Regions from separate parts of the Amycolatopsis sp. PS_44_ISF1 genome, predicted to be linked through region 2. Evidence: riboswitches for the same ligand, from Rfam matches in the RefSeq annotation. Region 2 holds a riboswitch; each other region holds the start of a gene.
What was found. Region 2 has a riboswitch for cobalamin ahead of NYF13_RS20130 (CoA-acylating methylmalonate-semialdehyde dehydrogenase). Riboswitches for the same ligand answer to the same signal wherever they lie in the genome.
Positions count from the first base shown of each region.

Region 1: linked by a shared signal. The riboswitch ahead of NYF13_RS07290 (hypothetical protein) and the one ahead of NYF13_RS20130 (CoA-acylating methylmalonate-semialdehyde dehydrogenase) in region 2 are both predicted to bind cobalamin.
Region 3: linked by a shared signal. The riboswitch ahead of metE (5-methyltetrahydropteroyltriglutamate--homocysteine S-methyltransferase) and the one ahead of NYF13_RS20130 (CoA-acylating methylmalonate-semialdehyde dehydrogenase) in region 2 are both predicted to bind cobalamin.

Region 1 covers NZ_JANUXO010000001.1:1,602,008-1,606,214, forward strand. Annotated here, with positions in the region: gene arfB (alternative ribosome rescue aminoacyl-tRNA hydrolase ArfB) at 15-443, shown strand; gene NYF13_RS07280 (GNAT family N-acetyltransferase) at 459-1,202, opposite strand; gene NYF13_RS07285 (Gfo/Idh/MocA family oxidoreductase) at 1,532-2,428, opposite strand; cobalamin riboswitch at 2,472-2,607, shown strand; gene NYF13_RS07290 (hypothetical protein) at 2,622-3,281, shown strand; gene NYF13_RS07295 (CbiQ family ECF transporter T component) at 3,262-4,207, shown strand, end outside.
Region 2 covers NZ_JANUXO010000002.1:1,281,349-1,285,555, reverse strand. Annotated here, with positions in the region: gene NYF13_RS20135 (acyl-CoA dehydrogenase family protein) at 1-842, opposite strand, end outside; gene NYF13_RS20130 (CoA-acylating methylmalonate-semialdehyde dehydrogenase) at 847-2,346, opposite strand; cobalamin riboswitch at 2,499-2,685, opposite strand; gene NYF13_RS20125 (short-chain fatty acyl-CoA regulator family protein) at 2,807-4,207, opposite strand.
Region 3 covers NZ_JANUXO010000002.1:2,143,601-2,147,807, reverse strand. Annotated here, with positions in the region: gene metE (5-methyltetrahydropteroyltriglutamate--homocysteine S-methyltransferase) at 1-1,823, opposite strand, end outside; cobalamin riboswitch at 1,943-2,092, opposite strand; gene NYF13_RS23760 (ribonucleotide-diphosphate reductase subunit beta) at 2,217-3,290, opposite strand; gene NYF13_RS23755 (ribonucleoside-diphosphate reductase subunit alpha) at 3,304-4,207, opposite strand, start outside.

The sequences.
Region 1 (4,207 bases), on a different contig from region 2:
GCCAGACTGGACGGGTGGCAGAGGACGTGGTGATCGGCACCCGGTTCGTGGTGCCCGGGGCCGAGCTGAGCGAGCGCTTCTCCCGGTCGTCCGGACCGGGTGGGCAGGGCGTGAACACCACGGACTCCCGGGTCGAGCTGTCGTTCGACGTGGCCCGGTCGGCCGCGATCCCGCCGCCGCTGAAGGAGCGCATCCTGGCGCGGCTGGCGGGGCGGCTGGTCGACGGGGTGCTGACCATCGCCGCCAGCGAGCACCGCTCCCAGCTGATGAACCGCGACGCGGCCCGTGAACGGCTTGCCTCGGCGTTGCTGGCCGCCTCCGCGCCGCCGCCGGCCAAGCGGCGTCCGACCAAGCCCTCCCGGGGCTCGAAGGAACGCCGCTTGGCCGCGAAGAAGCGCCGTGGCGACGTCAAGCGCGGCCGCGGCGGCCGGTTCGACGACTGAAGCGCTCCGTACTGCTCAGCCCAGGCAGAAGTGCACGCACTCGCCGGCCCGCTGGTAGCCGACGCGGCGGTACACGGTGGCGATCCCCTCGTCGCCGGGAGTGAGGAAGACCGTGTGCGCGCCCCGGTCGTGCCCCAGCCGCGTGAGGTGCGCGGTGATGGCCGACGCGATGCCGCGGTGGCGGTGGGTCGCCGCGACGCCGATGCCCGCGATCTCGGCGGTGCCGTTCTCGATCTCCAACGCCACGCCGCCGCCGACGATTTCGCCGGTCACCGTGTCCTCGACGAGCACGGCCCGCTCTCCGTGGGCCAGCGTGCCGGCCAGCTCGGCGTCGGACACGTCGGGGGACTCGCCGAAGGCCACGTTCTGCGCCGCGCGCAGGCCGCGCGCTTCGGACTCGTTCGACGGCGCGCGCAGCCCGATGCCGGCGGGCGCCGGGCGGTCCACGAAGTCGGCCGGGGTGCAGGTCATCAGCGGGATGCGCCGCTCCACGGCGTAACCCTGGTCGATCAGGCGCTCTTCGAGGTCCGGGGCGGCCTCGGTGAAGAACTCGAGCCGCGGCAGCAGGCCGCGGCGACGGTAGGCCGCGGTCAGCCGCACGATCTCGGCGGCCGAGGGCACGGCGTCGTCGTCGGGGATCGCGTAGTTGAGCATCGGGTGGCCGGTGTCCCGCGCGAAGGTGGCGAGGAACGGGCCTACGCGTTCGGTGTCCCGGCCGCGGGGCGCGGTCGTGCGGACATAAGCCTGGATGACGGACATGAGCCGGGTGAACCCTTTCGGGGTCGAGGGAGGAGCGCGTGCGCGGAGCACGCGCCGGGGGCGACGCGGAGGTGCTCGCGTCCGGCCTGGCTTCGGCCGACGCGGGCAGCGGCGGCGAACATAGGCGTTCCTTCGTCCGAAACGGGTTTGGCCCGAGTCTCGCACCTGGGGCAAGGGGTTTTCCGGCGCGGCGCCGAGGGGCGGGCAAGATCCCTCCGACCGGCCTCGACCGTCCACAGTGGATGCTGTGGACAACCCTGTGGAAGGATTTCCACGACTTGGCCGGAAGCCTTATTTCACAACGAAAAGTAGTGGGACTGCCCTGTGTACTACTTGGCCAGCTCGCGGGCCCGTTCGATGATCCAGGACAGGTGCAGGCCACGCCGGACGTCGCACGGGTGCGTGGTGGTGCCGCTCGCGATCATCGCGGCGAAATCGTCGAGCAGGGCGGTGTAGGACGCCCCGGCCGTGCCCGCTCTGCGGCCGAGCGCGCGGTACCCGTGCTCGCCGTAGACGGCGACCTCCACGACGGTGGGCTGGATCGGCAGGTGCAGGGAGAGCGTCGCGGTGCTGATCGCGCCCCCCTCGTGGGCCAGCATCAGCTGCCAGAGGTCGCCTTCCCCGTGGTGCGCCGCGAGCACCTCGGTGATCCGGCCGAGGGCGGCGTCGAGCAGGTCGAACGCGTGCGGGCCGAGGTCGGAGATCGAGCCGCCGGCGTCGTCGCGGCGCCAGGGCGAAGCCGCGTACTGGCCGCCGAGCAGGGCGCCCGAGAGCCAGCGGGCGCCGCCGCCGCGCCAGCCACCCGCGCGGGTGATGTCGTCGAGCCATTCGCGGGTCGGCGTGGCGAACCGCAGGGTGAGCACGACCAGCGACGCCACCTCGTTCGAGGTCACGGCGTCGGCGAGCCGCTGCGCGCCGGCCAGGTCGGCGGCGATCGGCTTCTCCAGGATCACGTGCTTGCCCGCTTCGGCCGCCTTGACCGCCAGCTCGGCCTGCACGGCGGGTGGCACGGCGAAAGCCACCGCGTCGACCTGCGAAAGCAGCTCGTCGAAGTCGCCGGTGCCGATCGCCCCGTGCGCGTCGGCCAGCTCCGAGGCGGCGCCGGGACGACGGGCCCAGACGGCGGTGAGGGTGGTCCCGGGGTGGTCGGCCAGCCCGGGCGCGTGCACCGTGGTCGCCCACGGACCGGTTCCGACGAGTCCGACGCGCAGCTGTCCGATTCCCACGCCCGGAAGTGTAGGTGTGGCCGGTCTCGCTTCCGGCGGCTCCCTCCGGTGGGTTAACGTCGGTGGGTTCTTCGCCACGAACGGGGGAATCCGGTGCGAGTCCGGCGCTGGCCCGCAACCGTGATCGGCCCTGGCCGGGGCCGTGAGCCGGATCGCCCGCCGTGGTCCGATCCGATGCGAGGTTCGTCGACCGATGTCTGTTCCACCGCCCGCCTGGGGGCGCGTGCTCGCCGCGTGCGCGCTGCTGTTCACCTTCGGCCTGGCCGGGGCCGGCCCCGCCGCCGCGACCGTGCCCGGGAAGGGCGCCGCGGGCTACTGCCCGGACGCCACCGGGGTCACCGTGGTCGTCGACTTCCAGGACCTCGGCGGCGAACCGCTGATCCGGTGCGCGCCCGGGCCGCAGGAGAACGGCGTCACGGCCATGCAGAACGCGGGCCTGGACCTGGTCGGCGCCGGCAAGTACGGGCTGGCGCTGATCTGCCGGATCGAGGGCCGGCCCGCCGACCAGTCGTGCACCGGGCTGCCGCCGGAGAGCGCGTCGTGGAGCTTCTGGACCGCGGCCGACGGAGGCCGGTGGGAGTCGAGCCAGGTCGGCGTGCAGGGCTGGAAGCCGCCGGCGGGCAGCTTCGAGGGCTGGTCGTTCGCGCACAACAAGGCGTTCGCGGACTACCCGCCGCCGCGGACCGCACCCGTGCGAAAGGCGAACGCGCCGGCCGCACCGTCTGAGCCGACTGCCTCGTCCGACGGAGGTTTCCCCTGGGGTCTGGTGATCGGCATCGCGGTGATCGTGGTGATCGCGGCCGCCGGGATCGTGACCGGGCTTCGGCGACGGCGTGGCGCGGACCGCTCGTGAGCCGCGCGGCCGGCCGTTGACCGGTGTCCCGAGAGCGCTGCACCCGGGTGCGTGGTGGGTCTGGGCGCTCGCGCTCGCCGTCGCGGCCAGCCGGACCACGAACCCGCTGCTGCTCGGACTGGTGATCGCGGTGGCCGGGTTCGTGGTCGCCCACCGGCGCACGGACGCGCCGTGGGCGCTCTCCTTCCGGATGTACGCCTACGTCGGCGCGGTGATCGTGGTGTCGCGCGTGCTGTTCCGGATCCTCATCGGCGGCGAGGACGGCGGGCACGTGCTGTTCACGCTGCCGGCCATCCCGCTGCCCCGGGGCGCCGCCGGGATCACCCTGCTCGGCCCGACGTCGGCGGAGGAACTGCTGGGCGGGTTCTACGACGGGCTCCGGCTGGCCGCGATCGTGCTCTGCGTCGGCGCCGCGAACGCCCTGGCGAATCCGAAACGCCTGCTCAAAGCGGTTCCCGGGGCGTTGTACGAGGTGGGCACGGCCGTCACGGTCGCGCTCTCGGTGGCCCCGCAACTGGTGGAGAGCGTGCAGCGGGTGCGGCGCGCGCGACGGTTGCGAGCGGGCCGTTCGCGCGGCCTCCGGGCCGTGAAGGGGATCTTCGTGCCGGTGCTCGCGGACGCGGTGGACCGCTCGCTCCTGCTGGCCGCGGCGATGGACTCGCGGGGCTACGGGCGGCGGGGCTACCTCGCGCCGCGGGTGCGCGTGCTGATCGCGGTGTGCGTGCTCACCGGGATGATCGGGGTGGCCGTGGGCGTGTACGGAGTGCTCGACGGGACGTCGGCCTGGCTCGGCGTGCCGATGCTGGCGGTGGGGCTGGTGGTGGCGGGGGCCGGGTTCGTGCTCGGCGGCCGTCGCGTCCAGCGCACGGCGTACCGGCCCGACCGGTGGCGACGGCCGGAGACCCTGGTGGCGCTGTGCGGCGTCG
Region 2 (4,207 bases):
AGCCGGAACTGCAGGGCCTGGGACTGCGACAGCCTGGCTCCGAACGCGGACCGCTCGGACAGGTACCGCACGGCCTTGCCCAGCGCCGCTTCACCGCCGCCGAGGGAGCAGGCCGCGATGTTGAGCCGCCCACCGTCCAAAGCGGACATGGCCACGGCGAACCCGGAGCCCTCGGCGCCGAGCCGGGCCGAAGCGGGCACGCGGGCGCCGTCGAACACGACCGCCCGGGTGGGCTGGGCGTTCCAGCCCATCTTGACCTCGTCGGGGCCGAAGGAAACCCCGGGCGTGCCCCGCTCGACGACGAAGGCGGAGATGCCGCGGGCGCCCGGCCCGCCGGTCCGGGCGAGCACCACGTAGACCTCCGAGGTGCCGGCGCCCGAGATGAACTGCTTGACCCCGTCGAGCACGTAGGACTCGCCGTCGCGGCGGGCCTGGGTGGACAGGGCGGCGGCGTCGGACCCGGCGCCCGGCTCGGTCAGGCAGTAGCTGCCCAGGTGCTCCATGGTGGACATCCGCGGCAGGTAGCGCCGGCGTTGCTCCTGGTCGCCGAACCGGTCGATCATCGTGGCGACCATGTTGTGGATCGACACGTAGGCCGCGATCGAGGGGCAGCCGGTGGCCAGCGCCTCGAACACCAGCACGCCGTCGAGCCGGCCGAGCTCCGAGCCGCCGACCGCCTCGGGCAGGTACAGCCCGCCCAGTCCGAGTTCGGCGGCCTTGCGCAGCACGTCGACCGGGAAGTGCTTGGCCCGGTCCCACTCCAGTGCGTGCGGGGCCAGGTGCTCGGCGGCGAAGTCCGCCGCCGTCTCGCGCAGGGCGCGTTGTTCGCCGGTGATCCTCATGGCTTCAGCTCATCGTCGGGATGACGAAGGAGGCACCTTCCCGGGCGCCGGAGGGCCAGCGCGAGGTGACGGTCTTGGTCTTGGTGTAGAACCGGATCGAGTCCGGGCCGTGCTGGTTGAGGTCGCCGAAACCGGACCGCTTCCAGCCGCCGAAGGTGTGGTGGGCGATCGGCACCGGGATGGGCACGTTGACCCCGACCATGCCGGTGTCGACCCGCGAGGTGAAGTCGCGGGCCGTGTCGCCGTCGCGGGTGAAGATCGAGACGCCGTTGCCGTACTCGTGCTCGCTCGGCAGCCGCAGCGCCTGCTCGTAGTCGTCCGCGCGGACCACCGAGAGCACCGGGCCGAAGATCTCCTCGCGGTAGATCCGCAGGTCCGGGGTGACCCGGTCGAACAGGCAGCCGCCGAGGTAGAAGCCGTTCTCGTGCCCGGGCACGGTCACCTCCCGGCCGTCCACCACCAGCTCCGCGCCCTCGGCCAGGCCGATCTCCACGTACTCGCGGACCCGCTGCACGGCCGCGGCGGTGATCAGCGGGCCGAAGTCCGCGGTCTCGTCCAGCGCGGCGCCGACCTTGAGCGTCCGCACCCGCGCGGCCAGCCGTTCGACCAGCGCGTCGGCCGTGGCCCGGCCGACCGGGACGGCGACCGAGATGGCCATGCACCGCTCGCCGGCCGAACCGTAACCGGCGCCGGCCAGGGCTTCGACCACCCCGTCGAGATCGGCGTCGGGCATCACGATCAGGTGGTTCTTGGCCCCGCCGAAGCACTGCGCGCGCTTCCCGTGCGCGGCCGCGGTGGCGTAGATGTACTCGGCGACGGCCGAGGAGCCGACGAAGCCGAGGGCTTCGACCCGCGGGTCGGTCAGCAGCGCGTCGACGGCTTCCTTGTCGCCGTTGACCACGGAGAACACCCCCGGGGGCAGACCGGCTTCGGCGAACAGCTCGGCCAGGCGCAGCGGGACCGACGGGTCGCGTTCGGACGGTTTGAGGACGAACGCGTTGCCGCAGGCGATCGCGGGCGCGGCCTTCCACAGCGGGATCATCGCCGGGAAGTTGAACGGCGTGATGCCGGCCACCACCCCGAGCGGCTGGCGCATCGAGTACACGTCGATGCCGGGGCCGGCCGAGTCGCTGTACTCGCCCTTGAGCAGGTGCGGGATGCCGACCGCGAATTCGACGACCTCCAGCCCGCGCCGGAGGTCGCCGCGCGAGTCGGCCACCGTCTTGCCGTGCTCGGCCGAGAGCAGCCGGGCCAGACTGTCCTCTTCGGACCGGGCCAGCTCCAGGAACTTCATCAGCACGCGGGCGCGGCGCTGCGGGTTCCAGCGGGCCCATTCCCGCTGGGCCGCGGCCGCTTCGCCGACCGCCGCGGTGACCTCGGCGGCCGAGGCCAGCGGCACCCGCGACGGCACCGCGCCGGTGCTGGGGTCGAAGACGTCGGCGAAGCGGCCCGAGGTACCGGGAACCGGCTTCCCGCCGACGAAGTGGTGGAGTTCGGTGGTCATGGCACGCCTTTCGCGAGAGCGCAGGACAGAGCACCCGGGCGCGCCGAGCGCGCTGGGTTCCGGGCCGGTCCGGTTACCGCCGGGTGGGCGGCGGGCCGGTGATTTTCGCGCAGGCAGGGGGAATCCGCATGCGTTCAGCTCCATCCTCGTGGACGAACACGAATACCTGCGGCCGGTATCCTGGCTTCCGGATCGACGGGGCCCCGGCCTTCCCGGCTCGCGCCAGTGGCCATTTCCTCGCGGGGCACCGCTCCCCGGTCACAGTGGCGGGACCGCGCCGGTTTCGCACCGGCTTCCCTGCACCGCAGACCTGAGGAGACCCTATAGTAGGAAGTCCGAGTATGTCGAGCGGGCCGAGAATCTCACCCGGGCGGGGCACGGTGTCCCCGACGGTCCGATGGCGCGGCGGCCCCGACTGTTCCGATGGCGCGGCGGCCCCGATGGCGCGGCGGTGCGGTCCTCAGCCCTGCGGCGGGTAGGGCAGCAGGCTGCTGGTGTGCTCGTCCACCCGCAGGGTCTTGCCGATCGCCGGGAAGGCGCGTTGCGGGCAGGCCGGGCGCTCGCAGACCTTGCAGCCCATGCCGATCGGGGTGATGGCGGCGTCGGCGCCCAGGGCGAGGCCGGCGGAGTAGACCAGGCGGCGGGCGTGGCGCAGTTCGCAGCCGAGGCCGATCGCGAAGGTCTTGCCGGGGTCGCCGTGGCCGCCGACCGCGCGGGTGACCGTGCGGGCCAGCCAGAAGTACTTCTGGCCGTCCGGCAGCTCGGCCACCTGGGTGAGGATCCGGCCGGGCGAGCCGAACGCCTCGTAGACGATCCACAGTGGACACGAACCGCCGACCCGGGAGAAGTGGAACCCGGTGGCGGACTGGCGTTTCGAGATGTTGCCGGCCCGGTCGACCCGGACGAACGAGAACGGCACGCCGCGGGTGCGCGGGCGCTGGAGCGTGGAGAGCCGGTGGCAGACCGTCTCGAAGCCCACGCCGAAGTGGTCGGACAGCCGGGTGAGGTCGTAGCGGTACCGCTCGGCGGCGCCGAGGAAGACCCGGTAGGGCAGCACCAGCGCGCCGGCGTAGTAGTTGGCCAGCCCGATCCGGGCCAGCCGCCGGGCGGTGTCACCGCTGAAGCCGCCGGTGCCGACCAGCCGCTCGATGGTGTCACCCGCCTCCAGCAGCGCCAGCTCCGAGCCGAGCCGGAACGCGGCCTGGCCCGGGCGCAGGCCGGGGGACAGGTGCAGCACGCGGGTCGCGGGGTCGAAACGGTGCTGCTCGGTGCCCAGCGCCGTCGAGCCGACCTGCACCCCGTGGCGCTCCCGCAGGCCCGCGCTCAGCCCGGACCGCAGGTCACCGGGGGTGAGCCGCAGCTCGGCGGCCAGCCTCTCCGCCGGCTCGTCCAGCTCGGCCACGTGGTTGCGACGCCGGTAGAACCAGTCGCGGATCTCCTCGTGCGGCTGCTGCGAGGCGGTGCGGTCCAAACCCTGCTCGGACACCAGGGTCGCGATGTTCTCCACCGCCTCCCGGTACCGCCGGTGCAGGCCGACCAGGGTGCGCGCGACCTCGGGGAGCTTGGTGGTCAGCTCGTCGACCTCGCCCGCCGACAGCGAGCCGGTGACCGTGTCGTCGGCGAAGACCTCGCGCACGTCGGCGACCAGCCGGGCGACGTCCTGCGGGGCGAAGAACTCCGCGTCCACGCCGAAGTGCCCGGTGAGCCGCAGCAGCACCGGCAGGGTCAGCGGACGGCCGTTGTGCTCCAGCTGGTTGACGTAGCTGGGGGAGATCTCCAGCAGCCGGGCCAGCTCGGACTGGCTCATCGACCGGTCCTCCCGCAGCTGGCGGAGCCGGGCGCCGGCGTACATCTTCTCCAT
Region 3 (4,207 bases), 860 kb from region 2:
AGCGCCGGCTCGTCGACCTGGACCACCCGCACGCCCGCGGCCTCCAGATCGGCCACCTCGTCGCGGATCGCCAGCGCGACCTGCAGCGCGGTGTCGGCCGGCGGCTGGTCGTCGCGGACGAAGGACCAGGCCAGGATGGTCACCGGGCCGGTCAGCATGCCCTTCACCGGCTTTTCGCTCAGCCGCTGGGCGTGCCGGGCCCACGGCACGGTCATCGGCGCCGGCCGGGAGACGTCGCCGAACAGGATCGGCGGGCGGACGCAGCGGGAACCGTAGGACTGCACCCAGCCGAAGTCGGTGGCGGCGAAGCCGTCGAGCTGCTCGGCGAAGTACTGCACCATGTCGTTGCGCTCGGGCTCGCCGTGCACCAGCACGTCGAGGCCCAGCTCCTCCTGCAGCCGGACCACGCGCTCGATCTCGGCGTGCATCCCGGCCACGTACCCGGCCTGGTCCAGCTCGCCCGAGCGCAGCGCCGCGCGGGCCTTGCGGACCTCGGTGGTCTGCGGGAACGAGCCGATCGTGGTGGTCGGCAGCGGCGGCAGGCCCAGTTCGGCCTGCTGCGCCGCCGCGCGCTGCTCGTACGGCGGGCGCGTGGCGTCCTCCGGGCGCAGGGCGGCGAGCCGCTGCCGCACCGCCGGGTCGGTCACCTCCGTGGCCGCGGCCCGGTCCGCCACCGCCGCGCGGGCCGCGCCGAGGTCGGCGCCCTCGCCGTCTTCGCGGCCCTCCGCCCGCAGCGCCCGGCCGAGCAGCACGACTTCGTCCACCTTCTGCCGCGCGAAGGCGAGCCAGCCCTTCACCCGCGGGTCGAGGCTCGTCTCGCGCTCCACGTCGTAGGGCACGTGCAGCAGCGAACAGGAGGTCGAGACGCTGACGGCCGCGGCGGTGCCGAGCAGCTTGCGCGCCTTCTCCAGCGCGCGGTCCGGGTCGGTGCGCCACACGTTGCGGCCGTCGACCACCCCGGCGAGCACCTCCTTGTCCCGCAGCGCGCCCTCGGCCGCAACGGTGTCCACAAAGGACTCGTCGGTGACCAGGTCGACGGCCAGCGCCTCGATCGGCGAACGGGCCAGCACGCCCAGCCCGCGGCCCAGGCCGCCGAAGTACCCGGCGACCAGCAGCTTCGGCCGGTCCTCGGCCTTGGCCAGCACGTGGTACGCGCGGGTCAGCGCGTTGAGCTCGGGGGTGCGGCGATCGCCGGCGAAGGCCGGCTCGTCGAACTGGACCCACTCCACGCCCTCGTCGTGCAGCCGGCGCAGCAGTTCGGCGTAGGCCGGGAGCAGTTCGTCGAGCAGCTCCAGCGGCTCGAAGCCCGGCGTGGTCGCCTTGGCCAGCAGCAGGAAGGTGACCGGGCCCACCAGCACCGGGCGCGTTTCGATACCGAGCGCACGGGCCTCGCGGTACTCGTCGAGCGGTTTGCTGCCGGTGAGGGTGAACTTCGTGTCCGGGCCCAGCTCGGGGACCAGGTAGTGGTAGTTGGTGTCGAACCACTTCGTCATTTCGAGCGCGGGCGCGTCCTGCACGCCGCGTGCCGCCGCGAAGTAGGTGTCGAGCGGTGAAAGACCCAGACCGGTGAAGCGCTCGGGCAGCGCGCCGAACAGCTCGGCGGTGTCGAGCACCTGGTCGTAGTGGGAGAAGGTGTTGGACGGGATCGAGTCCAGGCCGGCTTCGCGCTGCCCGGTCCAGGCCCGGGTGCGCAACCCGCGGCCGGTGGCCAGCAGTTCCGCGGCGTCGATCCGGCCCGCCCAGTACCGCTCCAGTGCCCGTTTGAGCTCCCGGTCCGGCCCGATGCGCGGGCTGCCCAGGACGGTGGTGCCGATGGTGTTCACAGCTCTCTCCTCGCGAGCTCGCCGAACGAGTCCGGGCACGCGAAGGGGCCGCGTTTCGCGTCGCGCCTGCTCCCACGAGGCCCGGACTCACGCACGCCGTCGGCGCGCGTGCCACGGGCAGGTCTTCGGACTCGTGGGCGCCGTGCGCACGCCTACTCGCCGTCGCTTCCCAGGCTCGCGCCCAGTGCTTCACCACTTCTCGTGGTGACGGCTTTCGTTCCCACTCACCGCTGCGGGGGCAGTCCCGGATTCACACCGGGTTCCCTGTTGCCTCGACCGGGGTGCGGCCGCGAAAACAGCTCGGCCACGCCCTGGGCGAACCAGTGGCGTGGCCGAGCCTAGCGCTCGGGGCCGGGCGTGGCACAAATCCCGCCCGAATCCCGGATGGCGGGATCAGTCCCAGTCGAGGGCGCCGCCCGACTGGTACTCGATCACGCGGGTCTCGAAGAAGTTCTTCTCCTTCTTCAGGTCCATCGCCTCCGACATCCAGGGGAACGGGTTCTCCGTCTCCCCGAAGATGGGCGCGAGGCCGATCTGCTGCGCGCGCCGGTCGGTGATGAAGTGCATGTACTGCTCGCACAACTGCGCCGACAGGCCGAGCATGCCGCGGGGCATGGTGTCGCGGGCGTAGGCGACCTCCAGCTCACACGCCTCCTTCAGCATCCCGCGCACCTCGGCCTGGAACTGCTCGGTCCACAGGTGCGGGTTCTCGATCTTGATCTGGTTGATGCAGTCGATGCCGAAGTTCAGGTGGATCGACTCGTCGCGCAGGATGTACTGGTACTGCTCGGCGATGCCGACCATCTTGTTCCGCCGGCCGAGCGAGAGGATCTGCGCGAAGCCGGTGTAGAACCACATGCCCTCGAAGATCACGTAGAACGCCACCAGGTCGCGCAGGAACGCGGTGTCGGCCTCGGGCGTGCCGGTCTCGAAGTCCGGGTCCTCCAGGTGCTGGGTGTACTTCAGCGCCCAGGCGTCCTTGTCCGAAATGGACGGAACCTCGCGGTACATGTTGAACAGCTCGCCCTCGACCAGGCCGAGGCTTTCGCAGATGTACTGGAAGGTGTGCGTGTGCACGGCCTCCTCGAACGCCTGGCGCAGCAGGTACTGGCGGCACTCCGGGTTGGTGATCTGCCGGTAGACCGCGAGCACGATGTTGTTGGCCACCAGCGACTCCGCCGTGGCGAAGAAGCCGAGGTTGCGCTTGAGCATCTGCCGCTCATCCTCGGTGAGGCCGTCGGCCGACTTCCACAGCGCGATGTCGGCCTGCATGGCGACCTCGGTCGGCATCCAGTGGTTGTTGCAGCCGGCGAGGTACTTCTCCCACGCCCAGCGGTACTTCATCGGCAGCAGCTGGTTGACGTCGGCGCGGGCGTTGATCATCCGCTTGTCGTCGACGCTGATCCGCTCGGCGCCGACCTCGATCTCGCCGAGGCCGGTGACTCCGGGGGTCTCCACGTTGGTCATGTTCTCGGGTTCCTTACTGGCAGGCTTCGCAGTCGGGGTCGTCGATCCGGCAGGCCGCGCCTTCGGTGGCGACGAAGTCGACGTCGTCGACCTTCGGCAGCTCCTTCGGCTCCGGCTGGGCGGCGGGCGGCGTGACGGGCGGCGTGACGGGCACGGACGGCACCGCGGCCTCCGGGGAGGGGACCGGGACCGCGGCCGAGGCCGGCGGCGCCGGGACCGCCGCGGCCGGGGCGGCGGCCGGGGCGGCGGACACCGCGTTCAGCTTGCCGTCGGTGCCGCGCAGGGTGCTCTTCTCCACGTGCGTCGCGGACTGGGCCCGCAGGTAGTACGTGGTCTTGAGGCCCTTGTGCCAGGCGTAGCGGTACAGCTCGTCGAGCTTGCGGCCGCTGGGCGCCGCGATGTAGAGGTTCAGCGACTGCGCCTGGTCGATCCACTTCTGCCGGACCGAGCCAGCGTCCACGATCCACTTCGACTCGATCTCGAACGCGGTGGCGTAGAGCGCCTTCAGGTCGTCCGGCACGCGGTCGATCTGGCCGAGGCTGCCGTCGAAGTACTTCAGGTCGCTGACCATCACCTCGTCCCACAGGCCGCGGGCCTTGAGGCTCTTGACCAGGTGCGGGTTGACCACGGTGAAGTCGCCGGACATGTTCGACTTGACGAACAGGTTCTGGAACAGCGGCTCGATCGACTGGCCGACCCCGGAGATGTTGGAGATCGTCGCGGTCGGCGCGATCGCCATCACGTTGGAGTTGCGCATGCCGACGGTCTTGACCCGCTGGCGCAGCGGCGCCCAGTCCAGGGTCGAGGAGGTGTCGACGTCGAGGGCGTCACCCTGGCGGGCGTCGATCAGCAGCTGCATCGAGTCGATCGGCAGGATGCCGCGGCTCCACAGCGAGCCCTCGAACGACTGGTACCGG